Regions from separate parts of the Cellulomonas palmilytica genome, predicted to be linked through region 1. Evidence: predicted binding sites of a transcription regulator. Region 1 holds the regulator's gene; the other holds the start of a gene.

What was found. The regulator HrcA, encoded in region 1, represses chaperone genes, less so after heat shock. The targets are predictions, from matches to a motif close to TTNGCACTCGNNNNNNNCGAGTGCNAA.
Region 2: a site for HrcA is predicted at 6,751-6,777, ahead of groL (chaperonin GroEL). Genes of this name have one in related genera too.

What each region holds. Positions count from the first base shown of each region.
Region 1 is NZ_CP062221.1:3,082,071-3,092,859, reverse strand. It holds gene F1D97_RS14010 (dodecin family protein) at 130-330, opposite strand; gene F1D97_RS14005 (maleylpyruvate isomerase family mycothiol-dependent enzyme) at 460-1,206, opposite strand; gene lepA (translation elongation factor 4) at 1,356-3,227, shown strand; gene hemW (radical SAM family heme chaperone HemW) at 3,247-4,485, shown strand; gene F1D97_RS13990 (DUF4870 domain-containing protein) at 4,510-4,914, opposite strand; gene F1D97_RS13985 (DUF2189 domain-containing protein) at 5,102-5,992, shown strand; gene F1D97_RS13980 (DUF3097 domain-containing protein) at 6,056-6,907, opposite strand; gene hrcA (heat-inducible transcriptional repressor HrcA) at 7,076-8,095, shown strand; gene dnaJ (molecular chaperone DnaJ) at 8,174-9,304, shown strand; gene F1D97_RS13965 (16S rRNA (uracil(1498)-N(3))-methyltransferase) at 9,420-10,178, shown strand; gene ppdK (pyruvate, phosphate dikinase) at 10,297-10,789, opposite strand, start outside.
Region 2 is NZ_CP062221.1:1,226,784-1,237,572, reverse strand. It holds gene urtA (urea ABC transporter substrate-binding protein) at 1-1,222, opposite strand, end outside; gene F1D97_RS05820 (pyridoxal phosphate-dependent aminotransferase) at 1,483-2,706, shown strand; gene F1D97_RS05815 (SIMPL domain-containing protein) at 2,719-3,390, opposite strand; gene F1D97_RS05810 (SIMPL domain-containing protein) at 3,448-4,125, opposite strand; gene F1D97_RS05805 (VanZ family protein) at 4,198-4,776, opposite strand; gene groL (chaperonin GroEL) at 4,971-6,596, opposite strand; gene F1D97_RS05795 (glycoside hydrolase family 15) at 6,952-8,352, shown strand; gene F1D97_RS05790 (cold-shock protein) at 8,392-8,595, opposite strand; gene F1D97_RS05785 (LytR C-terminal domain-containing protein) at 8,756-9,373, opposite strand; gene F1D97_RS05780 (DUF3263 domain-containing protein) at 9,573-9,878, opposite strand; gene F1D97_RS05775 (uracil-DNA glycosylase) at 9,981-10,658, shown strand; gene F1D97_RS05770 (hypothetical protein) at 10,662-10,789, opposite strand, start outside.

The DNA.
Region 1 (10,789 bases):
CATGGCCCGAAGGTACTCAAAGCGGACATGGCGTGGAGCGATCTTCCGCCAGGCTGTGGACGAGCGTCCGGCCCTGGAGCGCGGACATGCCCCGCGGCCCGATGGGCGCGGGGCGCATCGATGGGCACGTCACTCGAGGACGAAGGTGACCTCCAGCACCACGTGGTACGCGGTGATCGTGCCGTCGGCCACCTCGACCTTCTGGTCCTTGACCCACGCGCCCGACACGTTGCGCAGGGTCGCCGACGCGCGTTCGACCCCGAGCCGTACGGCGTCGTCGAAGCTCTTCTCGGAGCGGGCGCTGATGGTGGTGATGCGGGCGACGGACATGACGCGACCTCCTGTGGGTTGGTGGTGCGGTGGCAGGTCAGCGCGGGCCGTGCGTGGTGCTGCGCTCGCTGCCGACCGTCCTTCGACTGTGGCCGCGGTCACACCAGCCCGCAACCGGACGGAGCGCCGTCAGGGCGTCAGGCGGCGGGCGAGCGCGTCGTCGAGTGCGGCGGCGTCACCGCGCACCGCGACCTCGTCGGGCGACCGGCGGCCCCACACCAGGAGCGCGAGGTCCTGCGCGGTGCCCTCGACCGTGACGGAGGGTGTGCCCGTGCCGCCCAGCAGCCAGGTCTGGTCCGCGTCGGTCGCGACGAGGCGCACCGGGGCGGGCAGGGGCTGCATGCGCCCCATCGCCTGCTGGCGGGGCTGCATGACGGTGACGACCTCGTCGACCGTGTCGGACCACACGGCGGCGTCGTCGTCGAGGGGGAGCCCACCCGCGGTGCGCAGGTCCCACAGGTGGACGGTCGTCTCGTGGAGCTGGCGGCGGCGCCACCAGGACGCGGGACCGTTGCCGACCAGGGTCCAGCCCTCGGTGTCGCCGAGGCGGACGAGGGTCTCGCGCAGCTCGGCGGCCTGGGTCGCGTAGAACGTGTCGAGCACGAACGGCCCGCGTCCCAGCGGTGTCTCCTGCCGCTTCGACGCCTGGCCCGCGGCCCAGTGGTGGATGCGCCCGAGGTGCACGACGACGTCGCGCACGCGCCACCGGCCGCACCACGGCACGCGCGTCGTCGGGTCGACCTCGGCGATCGACGCGAGGAACGCGTGCTGCGCGGCGACGAGGTGCGCGAGGTGGTCGAGACCGTCCGGTGCGACGGAGGTCGTCGTCGCTGTCGTCGGCACGGTGGTCGCGTGGTCGGACGGGGCCCGGGTCATGGGACCATGGTGGCGCCGGGCACCGACACCCACGAGGACGGGTCCGGCCGAGTTCCGGGCACCTTCTGCCAGGCCTCGAGCAGTCCGACGAGACCCGGTCCGCCCGGGTCGCCAGCCGTACCCCCGACGAGAACCGGAGCACCCGCCGCGTGTCCCCGATCCCGAGTGCCGCAGCCGCAGGCCGCATCCGCCCTGCCGCCACCGCGCCCGAGCTCCTGCGCAACTTCTGCATCATCGCCCACATCGACCACGGCAAGTCGACGCTGGCGGACCGCATGCTGCAGCTCACGGGCGTCGTCGAGGCGCGCGCGATGCGGGCGCAGTACCTCGACCGCATGGACATCGAGCGCGAGCGCGGCATCACGATCAAGTCGCAGGCCGTGCGCATGCCGTGGCAGGTGGGCGACACCGCGTACGCGCTGAACATGATCGACACGCCGGGGCACGTGGACTTCACGTACGAGGTCTCGCGGTCGCTCGCGGCGTGCGAGGGTGCGGTGCTGCTCGTCGACGCGGCGCAGGGCATCGAGGCGCAGACGCTCGCGAACCTGTACCTCGCGCTCGAGAACGACCTCGCGATCATCCCGGTGCTCAACAAGATCGACCTGCCCGCCGCCCAGCCGGAGAAGTACGCGGAGGAGATCGCGGGCCTCGTCGGCGGCGACCCGGCGGACGTGCTGAAGGTGTCCGGCAAGACGGGTGCGGGCGTCGAGGCCCTGCTGGACCGCATCGTCGAGACGATCCCGGCGCCCGTCGGTGACGCGGCCGCCCCGGCGCGCGCGATGATCTTCGACTCGGTGTACGACACGTACCGCGGCGTCGTGACGTACGTGCGCGTCGTCGACGGGAACCTCAACCCGCGTGAGCGCATCGCGATGATGTCGACGAAGGCGACGCACGAGCTGCTCGAGATCGGCGTCATCAGCCCCGAGCCGGTCCCGACGAAGGGCCTCGGCGTGGGTGAGGTGGGCTACCTCATCACGGGTGTGAAGGACGTGCGCCAGTCGAAGGTCGGCGACACGGTCACCAACGCGAGCAAGCCCGCGGCCGAGCCGCTCGGCGGTTACTCCGACCCCAAGCCGATGGTGTTCTCGGGCCTGTACCCGATCGACGGCTCGGACTACCCGGCGCTGCGCGACGCGCTCGACAAGCTCAAGCTCAACGACGCGGCGCTCAACTACGAGCCCGAGACGTCGGTCGCGCTCGGCTTCGGGTTCCGCGTCGGGTTCCTCGGCCTGCTGCACCTGGAGATCATCCGCGAGCGGCTCGAGCGCGAGTTCGACCTCGACCTCATCTCCACCGCGCCGAACGTCGTCTACGACGTCGTCATGGAGGACCGCACCGAGGTCCACGTGACGAACCCGTCGGAGTTCCCCGGCGGCAAGATCCGCGAGGTCCGTGAGCCGGTCGTCAAGGCGACGATCCTCGCGCCGAGCGAGTTCGTCGGCGCGATCATGGAGCTCAGCCAGTCCAAGCGCGGAGACCTGCTGGGCATGGACTACCTGTCCGAGGACCGCGTCGAGATGCGTTACACGCTGCCGCTCGCGGAGATCGTGTTCGACTTCTTCGACCAGCTGAAGTCCCGCACGCGCGGCTACGCGAGCCTCGACTACGAGCCCTCGGGCGAGCAGGTCGCGGACCTCGTGAAGGTCGACATCCTGCTGCAGGGCGAGCAGGTCGACGCGTTCAGCGCGATCGTGCACAAGGACAAGGCGTACTCGTACGGCGTGATGATGACCGCCAAGCTCAAGGAGCTCATCCCGCGCCAGCAGTTCGAGGTGCCGATCCAGGCGGCAGTCGGCAGCCGCGTGATCGCGCGCGAGACGATCCGCGCGATCCGCAAGGACGTCCTGGCCAAGTGCTACGGCGGTGACATCACCCGCAAGCGCAAGCTCCTCGAGAAGCAGAAGGAGGGCAAGAAGCGCATGAAGACGATCGGTCGGGTCGACGTGCCGCAGGAGGCCTTCATCGCCGCGCTCTCGTCGGACGCCGCCGCGCCCAAGGACGCCAAGAAGAAGTGACCCCGCTGGTGGGAGCGCCGTGAGCCCGGCCCTGCCCGACGGCGACGCCGCCCCCGACGACGGTGCCCTGCCGGCGTCGGTCGTGGCGGGTGCCGACGAGCGCGCGTTCGGCGTGTACCTGCACGTGCCGTTCTGCACGGTGCGCTGCGGGTACTGCGACTTCAACACGTACACGGCCACCGAGCTCGGCGGGGGAGCGAGCCAGGTCTCGTACGCCGCGACCGCGGTGCGCGAGGTCGCCCTCGGTGCGCGGGTGCTGCGCGACGCCGGTGTGCCCGCGCGGCCGGTCTCGACGGTCTTCGTCGGCGGCGGCACCCCGACGGTGCTGCCGCCCGAGGACCTCGTCGCGATGCTGCGTGCGGTCGACGACGCCTGGGGACTGGCCGACGACGCCGAGGTGACCACCGAGGCGAACCCCGACTCCGTGACGCCGGAGTCGCTCGCGGCGCTCGCCGCCGGCGGGTTCACGCGCGTGTCGTTCGGCATGCAGTCGGCCGTCCCGCACGTGCTGCGCACGCTCGAGCGCACGCACGACCCGGCACGCATCCCCGCCGTGGTGCGCTGGGCGCGCGACGCGGGGCTCGACGTGTCGCTCGACCTGATCTACGGCACCCCGGGGGAGTCGCTCGAGGACTGGCGCGTCTCCCTCGAGGCGGCGCTCGCCACGGGCGTCGACCACGTCTCGGCGTACGCGCTCGTCGTCGAGCAGGGCACGAAGATGGCCGCGCAGGTGCGCCGGGGCGAGCTCACGCTGCCCGACGCCGACGACCAGGCGGCCAAGTACGAGCTCGCCGACGACCTGCTCACGCAGGCGGGCCTCGGCTGGTACGAGGTGTCGAACTGGGCGCGCAGCGCGCAGCACGCGTGCCGGCACAACCTTGCCTACTGGCGGGGCGACGACTGGTGGGGCGTCGGTCCCGGCGCGCACTCGCACGTCGGCGGTGTGCGCTGGTGGAACGTCAAGCACCCGCGCGCGTACGCGGCCCGCCTGGACGCGGGTTTGAGCCCGGCGGCGGGGCGGGAGGTCGTCGACGACGAGGCGGCGGCGCTCGAGCGGCTCATGCTGCACGTGCGGCTCGCCGACGGGATGCCGCTCGACGAGCTCGCCGACGACGAGCGGGGCCGGGTGGCCGGGCTCGTCGCCGACGGGCTCCTCGACGGTCGGACGCTCCTGACGGCGCGGCGGCTGGTGCTCACGCGGCGCGGTCGGTTGCTCGCGGACCTCGTCGTGCGGACGCTCGCGGGCTTCGGCTCCTGAGAGCGCCCGCCCGCGAGCGTCGCGTCACTTGATGAAGCGGATCGTGAGCGGGTAGCGGTACCACTCGAAGCGGCTCGCGGCGACGGCGGCGATGATCTCGAGCACGAGCGCACCGATGCCGGCGACGACGAGGATGACGAAGCCGATCAGGACGATCGTGAGGATCGCACCGACGACGACCGCGATCAGCAGCGTGATCTGGAAGTTCAGCGACTCCTTCGCCTGGTTCTCCAGGTAGGGGCCGCGGCCGCGGAACACGAGCCAGATCACGAGCGGCGCGATGAAGCCGAGGCCGATCAGGGGCAGCACGTGCGCGAGGATCGCCCACGTCTTCTCCTCGTCGGGCCGCAGCGGCTGCGGGCCCGCGCCGTACGCGGGCGGCGGCGGAGCCGCGTCCCAGCCCTGGCCGTTCGGGGGTGTCGTGCTCACGGTGTACCTCCGTCGTGTGGTCCGTCCTGGCAGTGCGTCACCCGGTTCGGTGAGAGGGGCGACTCTGCTGGTCGCAGGGTAGTCGTTCACGGTCGTCCACAGGTCGTCCACGGTTCCTTGACACGGTTGGTCCACTTCGGTTCGCTTTCGTCGGGCCACCCCGGGCCCGAGAAGTCGAAGGAGACGCATGAGCGACACCACACCGCGGCCGGACGACGGGAGCACGCCGGTCCCGCCCGGGCCGCAGCAGCCCACGCCGCCCGCGCCCGAGGGTGCGTACCCGCCGCCTCCTGCCGGCGCCTACCCGCCCCCGGGCGGTGCCTACCCGCCGCCTCCCGGTGGGTACCCGCCGCCGCCCGCGCCGGGCGGCTACGGCGGCGACTCGAGCGTCGACGTGGTCGAGGGCTTCAAGTGGGGCTGGAAGAAGTTCACCGAGAACCTCGGCCCGATCCTCATCGCGATCCTCGTCTACGTCGTCGGGTCCGCGATCCTCATCGGCCTGTGGTACCTCGTGATCTCCGGCGTCCTCCTCGGGACGACGGAGACGACGATCGACGACGACGGGGAGATCCACTTCGGTTCCGGTCCGAGCTTCGTCGCCGTCCTGCTGGCCGGCGCGTTGATCTCGCTCGTCGCGGTGCTCGTGCTGTCGGTCGTGCAGGCCGGCTTCATCCAGGGCGCGCTGCGGATCAGCCGTGGCGAGTCGCTCACGGTCGACACGTTCTTCAAGTTCAAGAACCTGCCCGCGGTGATCCTCGCGTCGCTGCTCGTCGCGGCGCTCACCGCGGTCGGCTACGCGCTGTGCTACCTGCCGGGCATCGTGGTCGCGTTCTTCGCGCAGTTCACGCTGTACTACGTGGTCGACCGCGGCACGGGCGCCGTGGACGCGCTCAAGGCGAGCTTCCAGCTCGTCCGGGACAACCTCGTGCCGGCGGTGCTGATCTTCCTCGGCGCCGCGCTCGCGAGCGCCGTCGGTGGTCTCGTCTGCGGCGTCGGTGCGCTCGTCACGGTCCCCGTCGCCCTGCTCGCGCAGGCGTACGTGTACCGCCGCCTGAACGACGAGCCCGTCGCCGCCTGACCCGGCTCGACGAGGACGGGCTCCCGCGCGCGGCGCGGGAGCCCGTCCTGCGTCCCGGGTCGGTCAGGCCGTGACGAAGTCGATGAGCTCCTCGACGCGACCCAGCAGCGAAGGCTCGAGGTCGGCGTACGTGCGCACCGAGCCGAGGATCCGCTTCCAGGCGTGCGCGACGTCCGCCTGGTCCGCGGCGGGCCAGCCCAGCTCCCGCAGGATGCCGAGCTTCCACTCGGTGCCGCGCTCGATCGTCGGCCACGCGGTCAGCCCGAGCCGCGCGGGACGCACGGCCTGCCACACGTCGACGTACGGGTGGCCCAGCACCAGCACGGTGCCGCGCGGTGCCACGCGCACCGCCTCGGCGGCGATCCGCGCCTCCTTCGACCCGCTGACGAGGTGGTCGACGAGCACGCCCACGCGCCGCTGCGGCGTGGGGGAGAACTCGCGCAGCGCCTCGACGAGGTGGTCCACGCCCTCGAGCAGCTCGACGACGACGCCCTCGACGCGCAGGTCGTCGCCCCACACCTTCTCCACGAGCTCGGCGTCGTGCTTGCCCTCGACCCAGATGCGGCTGCCCCGCGCCACGCGCGCCTTGGCACCCTGGACCGCGCGCGAGCCGGACGCGGTGCGCTCGGGTGCGCGCGGCGCCGTGGACGTGACGGGCGCGGTGAGCTCGACGGGCTCGCCGTCGACCCAGAACCCCGGACCGAGCGGGAACGTGCGCGTGCGTCCCTTGCGGTCCTCGAGCACGACGACGTGCTGGCCGCCGGACTTCTCGACGCGCACCACGGCCCCGACCCAGCCGGTCGTGACCTCCTCGACGACGAGCCCGCGCTCGGCGGCCTGCGGCCGGGACGTCCGCGGCCCTCGGTGGTGCTCGGTGCGCCCGCCGCCCAGCACGTCCGACCCGTAGCGATCCATCACCCTGGCTCTCCCTCGTCGCGGTCCGTCGGTCCGTCACCCTAGGGTGCGAGCGGACGGCTCGGGCGGTGCCCCACGGGCGCGGCGTAGGATTGGCACTCGGACCAGGCGAGTGCTACCACGGCGGCACGGCTGCGAGCGACGCGCAGCGCGACGGACGGAGGCGAGATGAGCGACGAGCGGCGGATGGACGTGCTGCGCGCGATCGTCGAGGACTACGTCTCGACGAGCGAGCCCGTCGGGTCGAAGGCACTGGTCGAGCGCCACGCGCTCGGGGTGTCGTCCGCGACGATCCGCAACGACATGGCCGCGCTCGAGGAGAGCGGGTTCATCGCGCAGCCGCACACGTCCGCCGGTCGCATCCCCACCGACAAGGGCTACCGCGTCTTCGTCGACCGACTCACGACCGTCAAGCCGCTGTCGGCGCCCGAGAAGCGCGCGATCGGCGCGTTCCTCGAGGACGCGGTGGACCTCGACGACGTCGTCGACCGCTCGGTGCGGCTGCTCGCGCAGCTCACGCACCAGGTCGCGGTCGTGCAGTACCCGTCCCTGCGCCGCTCGGCGCTGCGCCACATCGAGCTCGTGCCCGTGGCGCAGCGGCACCTGCTCGTCGTGCTGATCACCGACACGGGCCGCGTCGAGCAGCGCACGCTCGAGACGTCCGCGGAGCTCGACGAGGCCGTCGTCGCGCAGCTGCGCGCGACGCTCAACGTGCGCGTCGCGGGCCGTCGGCTCGCCGAGCTGCGAGGGCTGGTCGACGAGGTCGCGGAGCAGTACGCGCCCGAGGACGTCGCGCTGCTGCGGCAGGTCGTGGGCGTGGTCGAGGAGACGCTCGCGCAGGAGAGCGAGGAGCGCGTGGTGCTCGCGGGCACCGCGAACCTCGCGCGCGGCGGGACGGACTTCGCGCGCAGCCTCGGGCCGGTGCTCGAGGCGCTCGAGGAGCAGGTCGTGCTGCTGCGGCTGCTGTCCGAGATGGCCGAGGACGCCGCGTCGGTCTCGGTGCGCATCGGCCACGAGACGCAGCACGACGGCCTCGTCGAGACGAGCTTCGTCACGAGCGGGTACGGCGACGAGGGCGGCTCGGTCGCCCGGATCGGCGCGATCGGCCCGACCCGCATGGACTACCCGGCGACCATGGCGTCCGTGCGTGCCGTGGCGCGCTACCTCACGCGCATCCTGGCCGGGTAGCACCCGGCCGCGCGCACCGCGGACGCCCCGGCGTCCCGACCACCCGACGAGCCCGCCAGGAAGCGAGCAGACCACCTCGTGAGCAACGACTACTACGCGATCCTCGGCGTCCCGCGCGACGCGACGCCCGAGCAGATCAAGAAGGCGTACCGCAAGCTCGCCCGCGAGCACCACCCGGACGTCGCGGGCGACGACCCGGCCGCCGAGGAGCGGTTCAAGGACGTCTCGCGCGCGTACGAGGTGCTCGGCAACCCGGAGAAGCGCCGCGCGTACGACCTGGGCGGCGACCCGTCGTCGCCCGGCGGCGGCATGGGCGGGGGCTTCGGCTTCCAGGACATCTTCGAGACGTTCTTCGGCGCGGCGACGGGGGCGAGCGCGCAGCGCGGGCCGATCCCGCGGGCGCGTCGCGGCCAGGACGCGCTGCTGCGCCTCGACCTCGACCTCGCCGAGGTCACGTTCGGCACGCACCGCGAGGTCCCGGTCGACACGGCGGTCGTGTGCCCCACCTGCCAGGGGACGTGCTGCCGTCCCGGCACGTCGCCCCGCACGTGCGAGGTGTGCCACGGCCGCGGCACGGTGCAGCGCGTCGCGCGCTCGTTCCTCGGCCAGGTCATGACGAACCAGCCGTGCGCCGCGTGCCGCGGGTTCGGCACGACGATCCCCGAGCCCTGCACCGAGTGCGCGGGCGAGGGCCGCGTGCGTGCACGTCGCACGATCGCGGTGGACGTCCCCGCGGGCGTCGACACGGGCACACGGATCAAGCTCACGAGCCAGGGCGAGGTCGGCCCGGCGGGCGGCCCGCCCGGTGACGTCTACCTCGAGGTGCGCGAGCGCCGGCACGAGGTGTTCACGCGCGACGGCGACGACCTGCACGCGACCCTCTCGGTGCCGATGACCGCCGCCGCGCTGGGCACGGTGCTCACGCTCGAGACGCTCGACGGCGAGCAGGAGGTCGACCTGCGCCCGGGCACGCAGCCCGAGCAGGTCGTGACGCTCAAGGGGCTCGGCGTCGGGCACCTGCACGTCGGCGGGCGCGGCGACCTGCACGTGCACGTCGAGGTCACCGTCCCGACGAACCTCGACGACGAGCAGGCCGAGCTGCTGCGCCGGCTCGCGGCGCTGCGCGGCGAGGAGCGCCCCGAGGGCCGGCTCGCCGCCGCCCACCAGGGCGTGTTCGGCAAGCTGCGCGACAAGCTCGCCGGCCGCTGAGCCAGGCCGACGCCGCCCGCGCCGACCAGCCGCACCGACCAGCCGCACCGTCACGCGCGCCTCACCCGCACCTCACCCACACCGTCACCGCCTCGAGACAGGACCCGCACGCCCGATGACCGCACCCGTCTTCGTCGTCGACCCCGGCCGCCTCGACACCCTGGCGGCGGGGGACACCTTCCGCCTCGACGGCGCCGAGGGGCGGCATGCGGGGGTCGTGCAGCGCAAGGCGCGCGGCGAGCGCGTCGACGTCGTGGACACGCGCGGCGTGCGGGTCGTCGGGGTCGTCGCGCAGGTCGGCCACGAGGGCGTGGACGTCGAGGTGCTCGAGCTCGTGCGCGAGGCCACGCCGCGCGTGCGGCTCGTGCTCGTGCAGGCACTCGCGAAGGGCGACCGGGACGAGCTCGCGATCGAGGCCGCGACCGAGGTGGGGGCGGACGCGGTCGTCCCGTGGCAGGCGGACCGCTCGATCGTCGTGTGGCGAGGGGAGCGCGCCGCCAAGTCCCGCGCGCGTTGGCTGGGCACGGTGCGGACCGCCGCGAAGCAGTCGCGGCGCGCGTGGGTTCCGGACGTGGACGTCGCGCTCGACTCCAAGGCGCTCGCTGCCCGGGCGCGCGAGGTCGTCGCCGCGGGAGGAGCGGTGCTCGTGCTGCACGAGTCCGCCACGGACCCGCTGGCCGAGGCTGCGCTCCCGGACGACGGCGACGTCCTCGTCGTCGTCGGCCCCGAGGGCGGGATCGGCGACGACGAGCTCGCGCGGCTCGTCGACGCGGGCGCTCGGCCCGTGCGCCTCGGCCCGCACGTGCTGCGCACCTCGACCGCCGGCCCGGTCGCGCTCGCGCTGCTCGCGACGCGCCTGGGCCGCTGGGGCTGACCCCGCACCCGCACCGGCGCCCGGCGCGCCCGGGGAGCACGACGGCGCCGGCCCGCGTATCTCCGCGCGGACCGGCGCCGTGCTCGTGCCCGGACTCACCCCGCCGGGAAGGGGGCGGTCAGCGCGTGTCGCTCGCCGCCGCGACCGCCGAGCGACCGGCCTCGAGCCGCGCGACCGGCACCCGGAACGGGCTGCAGGACACGTAGTCCAGACCCACCGCGTGGAAGAACCGGATGCTCTCCGGGTCGCCACCGTGCTCGCCGCAGACACCGAGGTGCAGGTCGGGCCGCGTGGCGCGGCCCTCCTCGACCGCGATCTGCACGAGCCGGCCCACGCCGCGCGTGTCGACGGTCTCGAACGGGGAGACCGCGAGCACGCCGTTCGCGTTGTACTGCGGGAAGAACGCGCCCTCCACGTCGTCGCGCGAGAAGCCCCACGTGGTCTGCGTGAGGTCGTTCGTGCCGAACGAGAAGAACTGCGCCTGCGTCGCGAGACGGTCCGCGGTGAGCGCCGCGCGCGGCAGCTCGATCATGCAGCCGACCGGCAGGTCGAGCGTCTGCCCGGTCTCCGCGGACACGTCGGCCATGATCCGCAGCGCCTCCTCGCGCACG
Region 2 (10,789 bases), 1.9 Mb from region 1:
GGAACGGGTCCGGCTCGATCGCGCCGTCGGACTCCCACACCGGGTAGATCAGTCCGTCGGCGTCGATCTTGCCGATGAGGGCGGTCTTCGCGATGTGGTGGTTCTCGCCGTTCACGGTGACGGTGCCCTCGGGGGCGTCGAACGAGACCCCGTCGGCCGCGGCCTGCACGTCGGCGACGTCGAACGACTTCGCCTTCTCGACCATGCCCTTCCACAGGTACAGCGAGGTGTACGCGGCCTCCATCGGGTCGGACGTCACGCGGTCGTCGCCGTACTTGGCCTTGAACGCCTTCACGAACGTCGCGTTCTCGGGGCTGTCCACCGTCTGGTAGTAGTTCCAGGCGGTGAGCTGGCCGACGATGTTGTCGACGCCGATGCCGCCGACCTCCTCCTCGGCGATCGACACCGAGACCACCGGCGTCGTCTCGGCCTTGAGGCCGACGTTCTTGTACTCCTTGAAGAACGCGACGTTGGAGTCACCGTTGAGCGTGTTGAACACCGCCTCGGCGCCCGAGCCCTTGAGCTTGGTGACGATCGTCGAGAAGTCCGTGTGGCCGAGCGGCGCGTACTCCTCGCCGACGATCTCGATCCCGTTCGCCTCGGAGTAGGCGATGATCTCCTTGTTCGCGGTCCGCGGGAACACGTAGTCGGAGCCGACGAGGAAGACCTTCTTCACCCCCTGCTCCTTGAGGTAGTCCATCGCGGGGATGATCTGCTGGTTCGTCGTCGCACCCGTGTAGAAGATGTTGGGCGACGCCTCGAGACCCTCGTACTGCACGGGGTAGAACAGCAGGCTCTTGTTGCTCTCGAAGACCGGCAGCATCGCCTTGCGCGACGACGAGGTCCAGCCGCCGAACACGGCCGCGACGCAGTCGGACTTGATGAGCTTCTCCGCCTTCTCGGCGAACACCGTGGGCTCGGACGCGCCGTCCTCCGCGACGATCTCGAGCTTCTTGTCGAGCACGCCGCCCGCGGCGTTGATCTCCTCCGCCGCGAGGTCGAGCGCGTCACGCACGGTCTGCTCGGAGATCGCCATCGTGCCGGACAGCGAGTTGAGGAAGCCGATCTTGATGCTGTCGCCGTCCGTCTTGACGCACGACGCGCCCGACGTGGACGACGCCTCGTCGTCCGTGCGGGAGCCGCAGGCGGACAGCGCGAGGAGGGCGACGAGCGCCCCGGAGGACAGTGCGAGCGCGCGGGTGGTGCGGATCGATCTGGTCACGGAGGAGACCCTTTCGTCGGGGCTGTGCTCACGAGCGGAACCGGACGCGGGCTCAGGCACCGCGCGACACCGCGCTGTGTCCCGGGGTGTATACATCCCTGTGCCCATGTCGCAGGACGGTAGGGACCGGGTGTTTCGGGCAGAGTCCCTGGGGCGTGAACGGGGTGTTTCGGACTTGTCCCGATACGGTCACGCCCCTCCGACGAGCCGGCCCTCGGCCGTCGGCCGGCCGGCCGGCGCCGCGGGCCTACGCTGCCCTCATGCACCTGCGTCCCCTCGACCAGTCCGCGAAGCTGCAGCACGTCCTGTACGAGATCCGCGGGGCGACCCTCATGGAGGCGGCACGGCTCGAGGCCGAGGGGCACTCGATCCTCAAGCTCAACACGGGCAACCCCGCCGCGTTCGGCTTCGAGGCACCGCACCAGATCGTGCGCGACATGATCGCCGCGATCCCCACCGCCCACGGCTACAGCGAGTCCCAGGGCATCCTGTCCGCGCGCCGCGCCGTGGTCACCCGGTACGAGACCGAGCCCGGCTTCCCGGAGTTCGACGTCGAGGACGTCTACCTCGGCAACGGCGTCTCCGAGCTCATCACCATGGTCATGCAGGCGCTGCTCGACGAGGGCGACGAGGTGCTCATCCCCTCGCCCGACTACCCGCTGTGGACCGCGATGACGTCGCTGTCCGACGGCAGGCCCGTGCACTACCGCTGCGACGAGTCCACCGGCTGGCAGCCGGACCTCGAGCACCTCGAGTCGCTCATCACGCCGCGCACCAAGGCGCTCGTCGTCATCAACCCCAACAACCCCACCGGCGCGGTGTACTCACGCGAGACGCTCACGGCGCTCGCCGACATCGCGCGCCGGCACTCGCTGCTGCTGCTCGCAGACGAGATCTACGACCGGATCCTGTACGACGACGCGGTCCACACCCCGCTCGCGTCGCTCGCCCCCGACCTGCTCTGCCTGACGTTCAACGGGCTGTCGAAGACGTACCGCGTCGCCGGGTACCGGTCGGGGTGGATGGTCATCACGGGCCCGCGCGAGCACGCCGCGGGGTTCCTCGAGGGCATCCAGCTGCTCGCGTCGACGCGCCTGTGCGCGAACGTCCCCGCGCAGCACGCGCTGCAGGCCGCGCTCGGCGGCATCCAGTCGATCGAGGCGCTCGTCGCACCCGGCGGACGCCTGCACGAGCAGCGCGACGTCGCGTGGCGCGGGCTCACCTCGATCCCCGGCGTCACGTGCGTGCGTCCCGACGGCGCGCTGTACCTGTTCCCGCGCCTCGACCCCGAGGTCCACGAGATCCGCGACGACGCGAAGCTCGTCTACGACCTGCTCGTGAGCGAGCACATCCTGCTGGTGCAGGGCACGGGCTTCAACTGGCCCGACCCGGACCACCTGCGCATCGTCACGCTCCCCGAGGCGCGCGTCCTCGGCGAGGCCGTCGAGCGCCTCGGCAACTTCCTCTCCTCCTACCGGCAGTAGCGCGGCCCGCGGTCAGGACGCCGCGAAGCGGGCGTGGACCGCGGCGGCGACCGTGATGTCCTCCGGCTTGAGCTCGAGGCCCGCGCCGTCGCCCGCCGCCTTGCCCGTGCGCGCCGCGGCGACCGACTCGCCCACCCCGGTCGGCCGGCCCGCGTCGCTCAGCATCCCGGGCTCCGCGACCGCGACCGCGCGCACGTCCGTCAGCCCCAGTGCGCCCGCGTACACGCGGGCGCGGTCGAGCGCGTCGGCCACGGCACGCCTGCGCGCGTCGAGGGTCAGCGTGCGGCGCGTGGCCTCCGTCAGCGTCCAGCGCACGCCCTGCATCGTCACGCCGTCGAGCGCCGAGACCTGCTCGACCCACGCGGCGAGCCGCCCCAGGTCGGAGAACTTCACCTCCAGCCGCACGGCCGCGTGGTGGACCAGCGGCAGCTGCTTGCCCTCGTTGTTCCACGGCCGCCGGGACCCGACGCTCATCCGGTCCGACGACCACCAGGTGACCGGTCCGGACGACGGGGCGTGCATCGCGCGGACCTGCTCGACGACGCGCGCGTGCAGCTCCGTGGTGCGGCGCACCACGTCGTCACGCGCTGGGCCCTCGAACCCCACGGCGAGCGTGACGGTGCCGCGCTCGGCGGGGCGATGGTGCTCGAAACGGCCTTCGACGGTGACGACGGTCTGCTGCATGCGCCGAGGCTAACGGCGCGGCGGGCGCCCCGGTGACCGTTCCGCGTCGGTGGTCGGTCAGCTCGCCCGGAAGCGCGCGTGCACCCGCACCGCGACCGTCAGCTCCTCGGGCTTGAGGTCCAGGCGCGCGTCCGCGGAGTCCGCGACCATGCCGCGCGCCGCGGCGAGCATCGGGGCCTCCTCGCCCGGCGACCCCGGACCGGGGTCACCCAGCATGCCGGGCTCGGCGACCGCGACCGGCCGCACGTCCCGCAGCCCGAGCGCACGGGCGTACGTGCGCGCCCGGGCGTCCGCGTCCGCGACCGCACGCTCGCGCGCGTCCTCCAGCAGCCGGGTGCGGGTCGCGTCCGTGAGCGACCACTGCACGCCCAGCACCGTCACGCCGTCGAGCACCGCGACCTGCTCGACCCACGCCGCGAGGCGGGCCAGGTCGCTGAACGTCGCGTCCAGCGCGACCGACGCGTGGTGCACGAGCGGGAGCTGCACGCCCTGGTCGTTCCACGGCCGCTGCGCCCACACCGCGAGCCGCTGCGACGCCCATCGCGTGACGGGACCCGCAGCCTCGTCGTACATGGACCGGACCTGGTCGACGAGCCGCGCGTGCGCGTGCGTGGTGCGGCGGACCGCGTCGTCGCGCACGTCGCACGCGAACCCGACGTCGAGGGACACGGTCCCCCGCTCGGCGGCGTGCCGGTGCTCGAACCGGCCCTCGACGGTGACGACGGTGTCCTGCACACGGCGAGGCTAACCGCGGCCGACCTCACCGCAGCGGGTGAAACCGCAGGCCACACCGTTCAGGTAGCCCGGTCAGCCCAACGCCTCGGCGGCCACCACCCGGTCCGTGCGCCGCGCGCGCACGCGCCCCACGCGCCCGCGCAGCGCGACGACGACCGCCGCGCCCACCGCGCCCGCGACGCCGGCGACGAGCACGTCGTCGGACGCCACGTGCCGCCCGGTGGCCAGGACGTGCTGCAGGCACTCGACCACGACCGAGACCCCCGCCATCGCGAGCGCGGGGCGCAGCACGCCCCACCGCATCCGCGCGGTCAGCAGCGCACCGCCCGCGGCGAACAGCAGCGCGAGCCCGCCGAGCTGCAGCGCGGGCACCTCCCAGGAGGCGGCCCCCAGGTAGGCGGGCACGTCCGCGAACGGCGCGAGGTCCGGCCCGGGGTCCGTGGGGTACGGCAGCGGCCGCAGCATCACCGCGAGGAGCGCGATCCCCCACGCGACGAACAACGCCTCACCGACCGACCGCCACACCGCGGACGACGTCCGCTCCACCCCCCGGTACGCCCACGACCCGAGGAACACACCACCGCCGACGACCACGCCCAGCACGGTCGCCACGGTCCCGAGATCCGACACGTCACGCCACAGCCCTGTCACGGAAGCCCCCCGCCCCGTCGCGTCAGGCCGCCTCCCCCGACGGCGAACCGACACTATCGGGTGAAGTCGGGCGCGGGCGAGCCCCGCGAACCACGGGAACGCCGGACGGGTCGGCCGCCCGAAGGCGACCGACCCGTCCGGTCGTAGACGTCAGGCGCGCGAGGCGCCCTGCTGAGGCAGGCTCAGCGGTCGGCTCAGAAGCCGCCGCCGAAGTCCTCGCCACCGCCGGCGGGGGCCGCGGGGGCCTTCTCCGGCTTGTCGGCGACGACGGCCTCGGTCGTGAGGAAGAGCGCGGCGATCGACGACGCGTTCTGCAGCGCGGAGCGCGTGACCTTCACCGGGTCGTTGACGCCCGCGGCCAGCAGGTCCTCGTAGTCGTTCGTCGCGGCGTTGAGGCCGTGGCCGGTCGGGAGGTTGCGCACCTTCTCCGCCACGACGCCACCCTCGAGACCGGCGTTGACCGCGATCTGCTTGAGCGGGGCCTCGATCGCGAGCTTCACGATCTGCGCACCGGTCGCCTCGTCGCCCTCGAGCTTGAGGCCCTCGAACGCCGTCTTGCCGGCCTGGATGAGCGCGACGCCACCACCGGCGACGATGCCCTCCTCGACGGCCGCCTTCGCGTTGCGGACGGCGTCCTCGATGCGGTGCTTGCGCTCCTTGAGCTCGACCTCGGTGGCCGCGCCCGCCTTGATGACGGCGACGCCGCCGGCGAGCTTGGCGAGGCGCTCCTGGAGCTTCTCGCGGTCGTAGTCCGAGTCCGAGTTCTCGATCTCGGCGCGGATCTGCGTGACGCGACCGGCGATCTGGTCGGCCTGGCCCGCACCCTCGACGATCGTGGTCTCGTCCTTGGTGACGACGATCTTGCGCGCCGTGCCGAGGACCTCGAGGCCCACCGTGTCGAGCTTGAGACCGACGGTCTCCGAGACGACCTGGCCGCCCGTGAGGATGGCCATGTCCTGCAGCATCGCCTTGCGGCGGTCGCCGAAGCCGGGGGCCTTGACGGCGACCGACTTGAACAGGCCACGGATCTTGTTCACGACGAGGGTCGCGAGGGCCTCACCCTCGACGTCCTCGGCCACGATGAACAGCGGCTTGCCGGACTGGATGACCTTCTCGAGCAGCGGGAGCAGGTCCTTGACGTTCGAGATCTTGCCCTCGACGAGCAGGACGTACGCGTCCTCGAGGACGGCCTCCTGACGCTCCGGGTCCGTCACGAAGTACGCCGACAGGAAGCCCTTGTCGAAGCGCATGCCCTCGGTGAGCTCGAGCTCGAGGCCCAGCGCGTTGGACTCCTCGACGGTGATGACACCCTCCTTGCCCACCTTGTCGAGGGCCTCGGCGATGAGCTCGCCGATCGCGGTGTCACCGGCGGAGATGGCGGCCGTGGCGGCGATCTCCTCCTTGGTCTCGACCTCCTTGGCCTGCGTGAGCAGGGCGGCGGTCACGGCCTCGACGGCCTTCTCGATGCCGCGCTTGAGGGCGATCGGGTTGGCGCCGGCCGCGACGTTGCGCAGGCCCTCGCGCACGAGCGCCTGGGCGAGGACGGTCGCCGTCGTCGTGCCGTCACCGGCGACGTCGTCGGTCTTCTTGGCGACCTCCTTGACGAGCTCGGCACCGATCTTCTCGAACGGGTCCTCGAGCTCGATCTCCTTGGCGATGGAGACGCCGTCGTTGGTGATCGTCGGCGCGCCCCACTTCTTGTCGAGCACGACGTTGCGGCCCTTGGGGCCGAGCGTGACCTTGACGGTGTCGGCGAGGGTGTTCAGACCCCGCTCGATGCCGCGCCGGGCCTCCTCGTTGAAGGCAATGATCTTGGCCATGTGGCGAGCGATCCTTCGTTGGGTTGGGTTCGGCCACGCCAGTGCCCGCGACGGACGGCGTCGGGGCTCGCGGTCTGGTCCCGCGGGCTCCGGCACCTCACCGGACGGCCGAGATGCTTCTGTCACTCTCGACGGGAGAGTGCTAAGTCAATGGTTAGCACTCGACCCCTGCGAGTGCAAGCACGGGCGGCGGTCCGCACGTCCCCTTCACGCTCCGCGAACACGCGCGCGTGCGCGTAGGGACGGCGAGCGGACGACGAACGGACGGCGGGCGCACGCCGAACCCGCGGCGGCGCCGCGGTGACCTGCGCGAAGGGGGCAGACCGCCGACCTCTGCTCGGCTAAGGTCCGGGACGTGCCCGGTGACGACGCCCGCACCTCACGCAGCCGACGACGAACGCGCCTCGTCGCCGGTGCGCTGACGGCCGCCGGTGCGGTGGCCGCCGCGGTGCTCCCGGTGTCCACGGCCCGACCCGCCGCCGCCACGACCGAGCCCGCCGCGCTCCGGTACGCGGTGATCGGGCTGCACCAGACGGGCGTCGCGCTCGCACCCGACGGGTCGGTCGTCGAGCTCCCCACGGACGCGGACGTCGCGTACCTCGACGGCACGCGCGTGCTCGACCCGCGCGTCGGCCACCTGGAGTCGGTGCTGCGCGGCGACGCTGGTGCCCCCGGGTTCGCCGCGGCGCAGACGCTCGCCGACGAGCAGGCCGCGTGGCTCGCCCAGGGCACGGTCCCGGGCGAGGGCGGTCCGTACGAGGACCTCGCGCGCGACGCGCTGCTCGACCTGCGGACGCTCCTCCTGCCGGGCGGCGCCGCCGTCGCGGGCTGGTCGCACGCCTGGCGGTACGTGTGGCCGCGCGACGCGTCGTTCGTCGCGGTCGCGCTCGCCCGCACCGGGCACACCGACGACGCGCTGGACGTCCTGGGCTTCCTCGCGGACGTGCAGGGCGACGACGGCGGGTTCGAGGCGCGCTACCTGCCCGACGGCTCGGGCCCGCCCGACGCCCGCACGCCCCAGACCGACGGCCAGGGCTGGGCCATGTGGGCCGCGGGCCTCGTGCTCGACGAGGTGCCGGCGGGCGAGGCCCGGACCGCGGCGGCGCAGCGGCTCGCTCCGCTCGTGGCGCGCGCGGTCGACGGCACCGCCACGCTGCTCGGCGCGGACGGGCTGCCGCCCGCGTCCCCCGACTACTGGGAGCGCGACGAGACGCGACTGACGCTCGGGACGGTCGCGCCGCTCGTCGCCGGGCTCGAGCAGGCCGTCGGCGTGCTCCGCGAGGCCGGCGACGACGAGCGCGCGACCCTCGCGCACCGCACGGCGAGCACCGCGCGCGCGGCGGCCGTCGACGCGTTCGGGCCCGCGGGCTGGACCCGCTACACCGACGGCGCCGACCACGACGCCGCCTCGGCGTTCGTCCTCGCGCCGTTCTGGCGCGCTCCCGCGGCGGGTGGACGCGACGCGTGGCTCACCTCGGTCACCGAGATGAGCCGACCGCTCGGCGTCGCACCCGCGGGCGAGTGGCGGCGCGACGGTGTCACGTGGACGCCGCAGACCACCCTCTACGCGTGGGTCGCCGCCGAGAACGGCGAGGACGACCGCGCGCACGCCTGGCTCGCGGCGATCGACACCCACCGCACCTCGACCGGCTCCGTCCCGGAGAAGATCCTCGCGGACGGCAGGCCCGCGGCCGTCGCGCCCCTCACCTGGAGCGCGGCGTGCGCACTCCTGGCGATCGACGCGCTCGACCGCTGACCCCGCCGCCGCCAGCCTCGTCGGGCTGGCGCGCGTGGCTCAGAGCGGGCGGACCTGGTCGGCCTGCGGGCCCTTGGCGCCCTGCCCGACCTCGAACTCGACCTGCTGGCCCTCCTCGAGGGTCCGGTACCCGTCGACCTGGATCGCGGAGAAGTGCACGAACAGGTCCGCGCCTCCCGCGTCCGGCGTGATGAAGCCGTAGCCCTTCTCCGCGTTGAACCACTTCACCGTGCCGTGCGCCATACCGTCAGCTCCTTGCTGGGGAGAACCCCCCACGCCGCTGCGCGGGGTGCGCCGAAGCCTAGTGGGAGCGCACCCGCCGCGAACAGGGTTGTCCCGCGACCTGTGCACGACGAGGCGTCACCCGGACGTGCGGGACACGCGCAGGTCGAGGAAGGGCAGGTCAGGGCAGGGCGGAGACGAGCACCACGACGACACCCGACGGCGCCTGCGCCGGGTCGAGCTGCACCGAGGAGATCCCGAGCGCCGCCGCGACCACCGAGGCGGTCGTCGCGTCCTCGTCGGAGCCGTAGTACACGGTCGACTCCGCGGGCTTGGTGCCCGAGAAGTTCGCCGCGACGGCGTCCGTGAACCCGGCCTGCCCGAGACGCTCCGCGCCCTTGGCCGCCAGGCCCTGGATGCCGGCCGCGTTGTAGACCGTCACGTTCGTCGAGAAGTCCGGCGCGGGAGCCTCGGTCGTCGGGTCCTGCGTCGGCTCCTCCTCACCCGCGGGCTCCGACTCGTCCGCCGTCGCCTCGCCGCCCGGCGTCGCGGGCGCGGTGGCGGTCGCCGACGGGGTCTCGTCCGCGTCGCTCCCACCCGGGGAGACCGGCAGGTCGCCGCCGCGCGTCGCGAACGCGACGATCCCGTACGCGAGGGCCGGTGCGAGCACCAGCACCGCGAGGAACGGCCACCAACGGCTCCAGGCCGAACGGGGCGCACGGTGGACCCCACGGGGTGCGGTGGGGTCCGGGGGCGCGTCGAACTCGTCGTCCGGGTACGGGTAGTCGGCCTTGCTCACGGCAGGAAGGCTATCCGGCCGGACGCCGTGCGCATGCACCGGCGCGTCGGACACGCGCACGCGCCGGTGACGACACGCGGGCGAGCCGCGCGGCTCGCGGGGCCGGATCGTCCGGTTCGCGGTCAGGCGTCCAGGTCGAGACCCAGGTCAGCGCGTCGCCGCTGGTCCCGGCGCAGCGGAGCCGGACGGGGAGGCGACGTCAGGCGTCGACGCCGAGACGACGCGCCGTCCGCGCGCGCTGGCGGGACTGACGCATGCGACGCAGGCGCTTGACGAGCATCGGGTCGTGCGCGAGGGCCGCCGGGTCGTCGATCAGCGCGTTGAGGATCTGGTAGTACCGCGTGGCCGACAGGTCGAACAGCTCCCGGATCGCCTGCTCCTTGGCACCCGCGTACTTCCACCACTGGCGCTCGAACGCCAGGATCTGCGCGTCCCGCTCGCTCAGCCCGTCGACCGTGCCGGTCGGCATCGGCTCGAGCTGCGCGGTCGAGAGTGCGGCGTCCATGCGCGCCAGGATAGGCCGCGAACCACACCGGTGTCATTCGCCCGCCGCGGCTCGTCGGCCCGCCCTGCCACGGTTCACCCGCTCGCCGGTAGGGTCCAGCGCGTGGTTCCCGCACCGCTCGCCGACCTCGTGGCCCCCGACTGGGCCGCCGCCCTCGCGCCCGTCGAGCACCACGTGCACGTCGCCGGCCGGTTCCTGCGCGACGAGGTCGCCGCCGGGCGCGCGTACCTGCCCGCGCCCGACGCGATCCTGCGCGCGTTCCACCGCCCGCTCGCCGACGTGCGCGTGCTCGTCGTCGGGCAGGACCCCTACCCCACGCCCGGGCACCCCATGGGCCTGTCGTTCTCCGTGCAGCCCGACGTGCGACCCGTGCCGCGCTCGCTCGCCAACATCTTCCGCGAGCTCGTCGACGACCTCGGCGTACCCGCCCCCACGAGCGGGGACCTCACGCCGTGGGCCGACCAGGGCGTCATGCTGCTCAACAGGGTCCTCACCGTGCGGCCCGGCGCACCGGCCTCCCACCGCGGCAAGGGGTGGGAGGCCGTGACCGACCGGGCCATCGCGGCGCTCGTCGAGCGCGGCGGGCCGCTCGTCGCGATCCTGTGGGGGCGCGACGCGCAGACCCTCAGGCCCGCGCTGGGCTCGGTGCCGACCGTCGAGTCCGTGCACCCGAGCCCGCTGTCCGCGTCACGCGGGTTCTTCGGGTCGCGCCCGTTCTCGCGCGTCAACGACCTGCTCGTCGCCCAGGGCGGCACCCCGGTCGACTGGCGCCTGCCCTGACGTCTAGACGCAGCCTCCTTGCGTCGCGTTCTCGTGCGCTTGGACCTCGAGCTTGAAGGTCCCGGCGTTCGCCGCCCAGCTGTAGGTGTTCGCGGTGACGATCGGCTTGCGTGAGCAGTCCGCGTGGGCCG